DNA from 3 places in the Rossellomorea sp. GCM10028870 genome. Region 1 is predicted to be linked to each of the others. Evidence: riboswitches for the same ligand, from Rfam matches in the RefSeq annotation. Region 1 holds a riboswitch; each other region holds the start of a gene.

Region 1 (3,275 bases):
ATGATAAAACAGGCTTGGAGAAATATTTTTCAGTACGTGGGCAAAGAGGATCCTGCCTTTTGACATTCCCTTACTTTGGGCAAACTCTATATGTGGCTTAAGCATCTCTTCTTCCATAATAAAAAGAAGAATACGAAAGAAAGAGATCATGGGAATAATCGATAATGTGATGATAGGAGCAAGAAAGATCTTTTCATCCCCAAACTCTGTAAATTTCATTAATTCGAAGCCGAAATGCTTTATACCATACACAATGAGAAGCTGGAGCATAAACGCAAACATTAAGTCAGGTACCGTCTCAAATAGGTTTAATACTTTCTTTAGAGAAGACGTAACCCATCGGGGCAAAAACACTGTGAATAGTGTAAGGATGAATGCTATTCCCAGGCCCAAACCCAATGCTCCGCCGATAATCTGCAAAGAATACAGATAAGGTCCCCAAAGCATGTCCAGAAAATCGACGGTTATCCCTTTATAGGAATAGCTCCAATTTTCACGGTCCAAAAATACAAAAACAAATTTAATGAACTCTTCAAAGAATCCGACAAAATTATACAGACCCCTCTCCTTAAATACTTCAGGTGCGATACTCACGGCTAAAATACCAATCAACCCGAGAATATAATAGAACATAAATTTCAGCGGAAATGTGAGAAGCCTCATACTTTGATCCCCTTTTTTTCTCTTTTTCCTCAGTTTAATGGAAATGTTAAATATTTTCAATTTTATTTCAATTCCGACAAAACCACTGTAGGTTTCCACGAAAAAAGGTAACTCCCACACTTCAGAGTCACCATTCCATTTAAGCTAATAGTCGACTTGGCCTTCCCAGATAAAAGCCTTGTCCTATTGTAATCCCAATTTCCTCTGCCACTTTCATATCCTGTTTGGTTTCAATTCCTTCTAACACAATTAACGTATCCTTACCGTAAAATTGATTAAAAAAGGACAGGAATCGTTGTTTCTTATCATCTTGAGCCAGATTTAGAGCAAAATAGCGATCCAGCTTAATGATTTCCGGTTCATATTCAATGGATTTCTTGATGGAGGATGTCCCTTGACCAAAGTCATCAATCGCATACCATACTCCATATTGCTTAAGTTCTTTGAGTGACTCTTTTAATAATGGATTCTGCCAGAGTTCCTCCGCACTCGACTCATTAATCTCAAGTACAAGACGCCCCTTAATTTCAGGATGCTTCTTCATGAGGTCATAAAAATAGGTATGAAAGCTTGGGTGAAGAATCGTCGTAATATAAATATTAAGAAATAACTTACAGTTCTTCAATCCATTCTCTGAAAAGCTTTCAAGAGCTTTTGAAATGGATAAGGTATCAAGCTTATATAAGATATTCGCTTTCATGGCAGACTGAAAGACACTTTCAGGGTTTTCGTTATACTTGTTTCGTAACAGGCCCTCATATGCATAGAGGGATTGATGCTTGCCCATTTCATATAAGGGCTGAAAATCATGATAAATATAATCGTTTTGAAAAATAGTAAAGATGTTCATAGGACCCCTATACTCTCTGTTTATTTTTATAGAAGATGTCTAAATGTAAAAAAGCCTTATAAAAAAACCACACAAAAACGTATTCCTACGTTCGTATGTGGTCGGTTGCGCTACTAGCTCCCCTAAATGTAAGCGCCCATCTATCATTTAGGTTCAAAGCTCCCATTCGAATTGTCTGTATTCAATGAAATTAGTCTTATAAGAAAAATATACCACAAACGTAGTACTTATGGGGTGTGTTTTCAATGAATATTAGAAAATTCTTAAAAAAACACTCATCTTGATACATACGGATTGTCTTTAACCCAAAACCTCCATGGATAATCCCTCGCTTCTCCAGTGTTTTCAATTCCTATTCGTTTTCCTTCTACAATGTTTTCTGGCTGGTATCCTCTTGAGATGATGAGAGGCGGTTCTAAATAGCTCCCTCCGTAGTCCTCCATTGTGATGCCTAACGCTTTCGTCAGCTTTCCTGGACCATTTGTCCAATTTTTCTTTATATGACCCGGCCTTCTTCTTTCCATAAGCCCCAACCCTTCAAGTGGTTCAACGGCTCTAATGAGAATCGCTTCAGGCTTCTCTCGTTCACCGCTCACTACATTCACTAAACAATGGGTATGCATAACATATGTATATATCCGGCCTGCTTCATGAAACATGACTTCCGTCCGCTTCGTACGCCTGTTTCCATAACTGTGAGCCGCTCGATCCTCAGGCCCTAAATAGGCTTCCGTTTCCACAATGTAACCTGATGCAGTTCCCTCCTCCGTCTCTTTCATTAATACACATCCCAACAGGGACTTTGCAAGCTCCAAAGTGGGTTGTTCGAAAAAGGAAGGCGGCATAGGCGTATACTTCATGATTTTCACTTCCTTTAACCAAATAGTCAGTACTTATAAGTATTGGTATACCCCATTTACTTGAGGGTTAAATATAATAGAATGTTTAGCTTTTATTTATAGCCTACCCTTAAACAAATCTAAAGGTATGGCTTCCACCTTCCGATCATTCCTGCCCGTTGTGGTTTCTGCTTTACAAAGAGAGTTCCAAATGGCTTCTTCTACGCTATCCACGGTCATTTCAAATAGGGTGGATATGATCGGTCCGTCTTCTTTAATGAAAGAGTAAAGAATCGTGTTATCATTGTCGGGCTGATGTGGAATCCGGTGAGCAGTAGAGAAAGCAAGAACAACATCACCACTTCCATGTGCTGCATACGAACCCGTTCTTGAAAGACCGAATGAAGCACGTTTGGCCAATCGTTTAAGCTGCCTTTCATTGAGAGGTGCATCGGTAGCTAAGATGATCATGATGGATCCATCGGGTATATCCATATCCTCCCCGGTGTGAAGGGTGGGAACCATTAAATCTTTTCTGTGGCCGAAATTCGTTAATACGAGTGCTCCCACTTTATACTTTTCATCTCCAAATGCATACTCCCTGGAGCTCGTCCCTATACCTCCTTTATATCCTAAACAAAGCATCCCGGTTCCCGCTCCTACACACCCTTCTTCAACAGGTCCGGATTGTGCATGAAGAATGGCTTCCCTGGCATCTTCAGGCTTTACATGAAGGCCCCGGATATCATTGAGATAACCATCATTGCATTCTCCCACAACGACATTTACTGTCCCTGTTGTGTCGCCGATTTCAGGTGTTTCGCCCAGCATATATTGAACGGTCCCTTTTAACACATCCCCAACGGAAAGAGTATTCGTCAAGAGAATCGGGCTCTCAAGGACACCCAGCTCCTCCATTTGAA
Region 2 (3,275 bases), on a different contig from region 1:
TTGGGTTCAAAAAGGGTTTAGCACAGTCATTGATTCACTAACAGGCCTCATTTCTGACTATCCGGGATTCGTTCGCCTATTCTATGCCACTCACCACCCGGAATACAATGATGACTACGGATTGATCTATCCGAATCCAGTCGGGATCTTCATCACAAATGTTCATGGAAAGCTCCTTGGCTTCCATGCCGTTTCGATTTTGAGAATCACCCAGGATCCCAAGGGCGAATACCGGATCTATTTTTATAATCCGAATAATGATGGATCACAGAACTGGGGGCAGGGCATCGAACCTTCCGTCATGGAAAACGGGGAACTGGAAGGAGAATGCTCACTTCCGTTTCACGAGTTTGTTTCCCGCCTATACGCTTTCCACTACAACCCTTATGAACAGGGAGATGCCTTTGCTGTGGAAAATGAAATTGTCGATGAAATCAAAGATCTTGCCCGGGATAGCTGGGGAAGGGATTATACGTGGGTTTGAATCAGTTTCATGGCGTTAAGCACCGTTATTGCTTAACGCTTTTTTTGCTGCCCGATGCCAGTCGATTTTTCGTGTTTTGCATGATTATGTATTCAGTAGCCATACTAAATACTGGAGGTGGAATAGATGAGAGATCATAAGAAACCTGAAGAGTTACGAATGGACACGCCGTTAAACCCGGAATTCACTTTGAATAATGAGGTTCGAAATCCCAGTCAAGTCTATGTTCCGGGAGAGTCTGTGGAGGAACATCATGCAGTAGAGGAAGGAAACGGGTTCATGGCAGAAAAGGAAATCGGACAATCCAATGAAAATGGGTAGGAGATGATAAGAATGAATACGAAAGAATTTCCCGTAGCGGACCTGTCTGAAGATACCTTGAATATAGTGAGAAACATGGAAAGTGAACTTCGCCAGCAAACGGAAGAGGATATTATTCTAATCGCTTATAAGAATGGTGGTGAAACGATTGAAGGAAGAAGATAAAGTGAAAAAAGGAAATAAAGACATGCCCGATTTCAAACAGTTAAACGACCGTGTCATCGCAGAGGAACCGAAAGGACCATTTCTCGCCATCAAAACAAATATGGATACAGCAGGAGTCAAGGATAATCCGTATGCGTCTGAAAATGCAGATCCTGAACAAGATGAGAAATTACAGCAATTTTTCGAGGATGAAGAATTATAAGCAAATAGTGTCATGAGCAGTACATAAAAAAGCGCCAATCCGAAAGTGACTGGCGCTTTTTTGATATGATTATTAATTGAAAATTACATCTTTTCAATAAAGGAAAAAGGACTATACTAAAGAGGAAGAATAAAACAAACTGAAAAAGGCAAACTTGTTGAAAAGCAAGGACTGAAAAAGCTATCGGCCTGCCCGTCTTTCGAATGGCCGCCAAGCTGCCAGGCTCCTCACAAGAGTCAAGGCTCAAGAAGAGGAGAATGAAAGATGAATAGAATATGGAAGATGAGTATTTGTCTGATCCTGTTGAGTATCAATTCTTACCAATCAAATGAAAAGGCAGCTGGTATGGACGTGAGAGGGAAAAGCACGTGGCTTTGGAATACGGTTGACATCGTCGGACATAAAGAAGAAATCATCGGATTTTTTAAAGTTCATGGAGTAGATGAAGTGTATCTGCAAGTGAACCCGAACATAGAGAAGGAACACTATCAACTATTTATTCAAATGGCGACTTTAGAAAATATACACGTGTACGCCTTGGACGGGGCTCCAAAATGGGCGACCGTAAAAGGACAATCCGCCCTCATTGCTTTTTTTGATTGGCTGGAGGAATACCAGTTTGAAACGAGTGAGGATCAAAGATTTACCGGTGTTCATTTGGATGTGGAGCCTTACCTTTTATCCGGATGGTCAACCGCCTACGGCAAGACGGTGTTGAATTATCAGAAGATGGTGAATGAAGCAGTGATTCGATCTGATTCGCTTCAGCTTCCATTAGGGATGGATATTCCATTTTGGTTTGATGGGAAAACATTTAACAATGAATTAGGAAAAGGTAACCTTGCTCAGTGGGTGATTGGGAGGACGGATGAAGTTGGTGTTATGGCATACCGGGATCTGGCGAATGGGGAGAATGGAATCATTGAACTTGTCAGGAATGAGATGGAATTTGCCCAGGCTGCAGGGAAAAAGGTGAAGGTAGGAGTGGAAACAGCTCCATCTGCTGAAGGGGAATTCCTGACATTTCATGAAAATGGAGAGCAAATCATGCTTGCTGAACTTGCTCTTGTTGATGCCCAGTATGGTACATATTCTTCCTATAATGGAATCGCAGTTCATCATCACAGAAGCTGGAAGGATCTATCTGAATAGAGACAAAGAAGAAATGAGGAATGAAAGATGCCGAAAGTAGCCTTGGTTGAAGGATCCACTGGATTGGTTGGTTCACACCTGATTGAAATACTCATCAAGAGTCCCGAGTATAAAAAAGTGATTTCGTTCGTGAGAAGAAGCAGCGGGGTGAAGCATGAGAAGTTGGATGAACGAATCATCCCATTCGATCAGATGAAGCTCCTGCCCCACGAGGAAATCGACGATGTATTTTGTTGTCTTGGAACGACCATCAAGAAGGCGCAGACGAAGGAAGCATTTAGAAAGGTAGATTACGAATACCCCGTTCAGCTAGGAAACCTCGGTAAGGACCATGGGGCCAAACAATATATGGTCATATCAGCTATTGGGGCGAGCTCCGGTTCACCGTTCTTTTATAGTAAGGTGAAAGGGGAGCTCGAGGAAGACTTAATAGCCCTGAATTATCCTGCCCTGCACATTTTCAGGCCATCCCTTCTTTTAGGGGAAAGAGATGAATTCCGCCTTGGGGAAAAAGCGGGAGAAATCTTTTCCAGAGCCATCCGCCCGGTAATGGTAGGTAAGTTAAAAAAGTACAGAAGCATCTCAGGTGGTCAAGTGGCTTATGGAATGTACCGTGCCGCCAATGGCCATGTCAGTGAAAAAGTAACCTTCCATGAATCGGATCAAATTCAGCAGCTGTAAAAAGAGGAGGATAAAATGAAGAGAGTACTTAGGGGACATCATCTTCTTTGCACCCACGGATTTAAAGGCATGGGGTATAGTCCTGATTTTGTAAACGTTATGACGGAAATAGTGGGAGAAATACGAAATGATGAAAGGGATCTTCCCATTCAGGTCGTTCAAGCCTTTGATGACGCCTGTCAAGCATGTCCACATAAAGGGAAAACAGTATGTGAAAAAAGTGAAAACTCCAATGATCATGTTCTATCATTAGATAGCCGTGTCCTCCGG
Region 3 (3,275 bases), on a different contig from region 1:
ATCTAATTTCGCATTAATCTCTTGTTCGATTTCCCTCATCCGCCTCATCAGCTCTCCAAAGCTCATTTTAAAATGAGTGGCTGCCTGTTGATGAGGAGAGTGTTTCACAAGTAAGGCCATAAATTCCTCAGACGTCTCGGATCGGCTCGCCAATTCATCTTCAAGACCGACCACATATTGATAGATGTCCCTTTTTTTATTCGGCAGGCCTTTAACAATATCCCGTGCGACAATTTCCATTAAATGTTCGTTCATCGTATTCACCTCGGCATAAGTTTATACCTTAACCTATTCTTTGTAGTGGTACGACATGCACTAGTTCATGTTGTATTTTTTCAAGAAGCGTTCTGCACGGCCTCCGCGATCAGAGAACTTCTGTCTTCCTGTATAAAATGGATGCGTGTCCGAACTTACTTCTACTTTTAATAAAGGATACGTGTTCCCGTCTTCCCACTCAATCGTTTCATTGGATGTTTTCGTAGATCCAGTTAAAAAGGAAAAACCGCTGTTCGTGTCCATAAATACCACTTGTTGATACTCTGGATGAATGTCTTTTTTCATTCTTAATTCCCCACCTTGAAGATTAATGTATTACCAACTTGATTTTTTGACGCCGGGTATTTGCCCTTTATGAGCAAACTCTCTGAAAGCGATACGGGACATCTTAAATTTACGGAGATAGCCTCTTGGTCTCCCTGTAACTTCACAGCGACTGTTTAATCGCGTCGGCGAGGAATCCCTCGGCAGCTTCCTTAACGCTTCATAATCACCCTTCTCCTTTAAATCCCTGCGCAAATCTGCATACTTCTGAACAAGCTCCTGACGCTTCTTCTCTTTTACTACCTTTGATTTCTTGGCCAAAATGATTCACTCCTTCTTTAATCGTAATCATTACGTTTTATAACGGAATAATGTCATTAAAACATACTCTCTATCTTTTTGCAATGATATTTACCTGCTATCTTTTGGAGTGAACTTTCCAGAACCGATCTAAAATGAAATCTATTAAAAATAGTTAAAACCGAATACCATTCAACCCGGCATTCGGTTTTATATGTCCTATGCTGCTTTTAAACCTTCTAAAATAAGTATAAAGTATTTAACTGTATCTCCGCTACGGCGATTGATGACTTCAATGTCCATTAGGATTTTCTTAACCTCTTCAGCACCTATACGTTCGATAATTATCTCTGTGATTTCTTCAGCTGTATATTCACCTACATCAGTAGACCTCAAAGCAGTCCTATTCCTTCTACAAAAACTTCTTAATTGCCTTTTTAATTCAGTCAATTCCAACATCATCATCCTTACTACAGATTCAAATCCTACCAAACACGTCGTATAGATAAAAAAGCCCACCAAAAAGGCAGGCTAAATGATACTAATAAACGTTCGGAATAGTATTCATTGTAATCCATTGTTTTCGGTAACCCGGCCATCGTTATTCTCATCTGAGAATGGTAGACCCGAGGCTTTGCGTCCTAATCTTTCAATTAGTTTGCCCTTATCAAATTGTAGGAACTACAGTTGTCATTATACTAAAAAACGTAATGTATGAGAAGATTCTTAATGGAATTAGTGAATATTCTCTAGACTTTCATATAACTAGAAAACCCGTCGTAAAAAAACCCCGCTTCTATTGAAGCAGGGTTTTAAGATTAAAAGTTAATATATTGACGTGGGTTTACAGCATTTGATTTCGATGCATTCCATGAACCTGCATGAAGTTCAAAGTGTAAATGCTGCCCGAAAGAGTATCCTGTGTTACCCATGTAACCGATTCTGTCACCCTTGTTAACTGCTTGTCCAGTGCTTACAGATGAAGAAGCCATGTGGGCATAAACAGTTGTGAACGTTTGACCGTTGATTGAGTGAGTGATGTATACTACATTTCCATAGCTTGAGCTATAGTGACTCTTGATGACATATCCATCAGCAGCTGCAGAGATTGGAACACTGCCGCGCGCTGCGATATCTGTACCATAGTGAAAACGCTTTTTACCGTTCAACACGTCCCAGCCAAAGTTTGTTGTAATCGTTCCGGAAGCTGGAGATGTCCAGGCACCGGCACTTACTGGTGCACTTGGAGCTGTTTCAGCAGGAGCTGAAGAAGAACCACCGCTGCTGCTTGTTGTTGCTTGTTGTTGAGCTGCTGCACGTTTAGCCGCTTCTGCTTCCGCTTGACGCTTGCGCTCGATCTCACGCTGACGTGCAAGTTCTGCTAAGCGTGCTTGTTCAGCCTGGATTTCACCTTCAAGCTGGTGTTCCATTTTAGAAAGCTCATCCGATTCTTTTTGAAGATCTTTTTTCTCTACTTCAAGAGAAGCCTGTTGTGCTTCAAGCTGCTTGAATAACTCAGCTTTTTGAGCTTTTTGACTATCAAGATCTTGTTTAAGAGATTCAAGACTTGCTTTAGTAGATTCTAATTCTGCAAGCTTTGCTTCTACTTCTTCTTGTTTCTTTTCTAATTCAGCCTGATCACGTTTTTGTTCGTCCATGATCTTTTTATCGGCACTTACGATTGTATTTACTGCTGTTACACGGTTGATGAAGTCACCGAAGCTGTCCGCGCCAAGTAGTACATCAAGATAATTTGCAGAGCCGCCTTTTTCCTGGATCGCACGGGCACGTTCTTTTAATAGTTCGTTACGTTCTTTAATTTTTTCTTCTAAAATTTTAATTTCTTCTTTAAGTTTATTGATTTCTGCAGTTGTTTCATCAATCTCTTTTGTTTTTTCAGCTATCTTAGTTTCAGTATCTTTTAATTTTGTACTGATTTCAGCAATTTGTGTTTGGATTTCTTGTTGTTTATTGATGTTTTGGTTAATTTCTGACTTTTTCTCATCAATCTTTCCGTTAATTTCTTCTTTTTTAGAAGAAATGTCATCTTGCTGTTTCTTTAGATCCTCCACGGAGGAATGAGCGTTAGCAGTTGTCCCCAATGTTGGTAGACTTCCGATTGTTAATGCTGCTGCAATTGATAATGATATGAAATACTTCTTGTTCAAGCGGCATGCTCCTTTCAGCTTCTATCAACCTATCAAATTTTACACTTTTAAGAACTTACGAACAGACATAAAGCTTCCCCATGCCCCGATCAAGCAACCCATTAATAGAATTAATCCGTTTACTTGATAGATAAAGGGGGTAAAATCCAATATCTGAATAAAATGGTTTTGTAGTTTTGGTTTAATAAAGTCATAGGCATAGTAGTAACCTGTTGTTACAAGAGCGATCGGGATAATAGAACCTAAAATTCCAAGCCATAATCCTTC

The links. A riboswitch is a leader RNA that binds a small molecule or an ion and turns the genes downstream of it on or off. The one in region 1 is predicted to bind cyclic di-GMP.
Region 2: it holds a riboswitch for cyclic di-GMP, as region 1 does, so the genes downstream of both, ACFQWC_RS17225 (amidase) here and ACFQWC_RS22040 (EAL domain-containing protein) in region 1, are expected to answer to the same signal.
Region 3: it holds a riboswitch for cyclic di-GMP, as region 1 does, so the genes downstream of both, ACFQWC_RS15570 (hypothetical protein) here and ACFQWC_RS22040 (EAL domain-containing protein) in region 1, are expected to answer to the same signal.

The regions. Positions count from the first base shown of each region.
Region 1 is NZ_JBHTGN010000007.1:59,330-62,604, forward strand. Features, by position in the region: gene ACFQWC_RS22035 (ABC transporter permease subunit) at 1-663, opposite strand, end outside; gene ACFQWC_RS22040 (EAL domain-containing protein) at 803-1,513, opposite strand; cyclic di-GMP riboswitch class II at 1,604-1,684, opposite strand; gene ACFQWC_RS22045 (DNA-3-methyladenine glycosylase) at 1,789-2,373, opposite strand; gene ACFQWC_RS22050 (DmpA family aminopeptidase) at 2,470-3,275, opposite strand, start outside.
Region 2 is NZ_JBHTGN010000004.1:194,385-197,659, forward strand. Features, by position in the region: gene ACFQWC_RS17205 (hypothetical protein) at 1-484, shown strand, start outside; gene ACFQWC_RS17210 (hypothetical protein) at 611-805, shown strand; gene ACFQWC_RS17215 (hypothetical protein) at 818-970, shown strand; gene ACFQWC_RS17220 (hypothetical protein) at 954-1,172, shown strand; cyclic di-GMP riboswitch class I at 1,310-1,395, shown strand; gene ACFQWC_RS17225 (amidase) at 1,437-2,324, shown strand; gene ACFQWC_RS17230 (NAD-dependent epimerase/dehydratase family protein) at 2,352-3,005, shown strand; gene ACFQWC_RS17235 (DUF1284 domain-containing protein) at 3,021-3,275, shown strand, end outside.
Region 3 is NZ_JBHTGN010000003.1:353,449-356,723, forward strand. Features, by position in the region: gene ACFQWC_RS15555 (hypothetical protein) at 1-255, opposite strand, end outside; gene ACFQWC_RS15560 (type B 50S ribosomal protein L31) at 316-561, opposite strand; gene rpsN (30S ribosomal protein S14) at 592-861, opposite strand; gene ACFQWC_RS15570 (hypothetical protein) at 1,060-1,296, opposite strand; cyclic di-GMP riboswitch class I at 1,423-1,513, opposite strand; gene ACFQWC_RS15575 (murein hydrolase activator EnvC family protein) at 1,659-3,008, opposite strand; gene ftsX (permease-like cell division protein FtsX) at 3,048-3,275, opposite strand, start outside.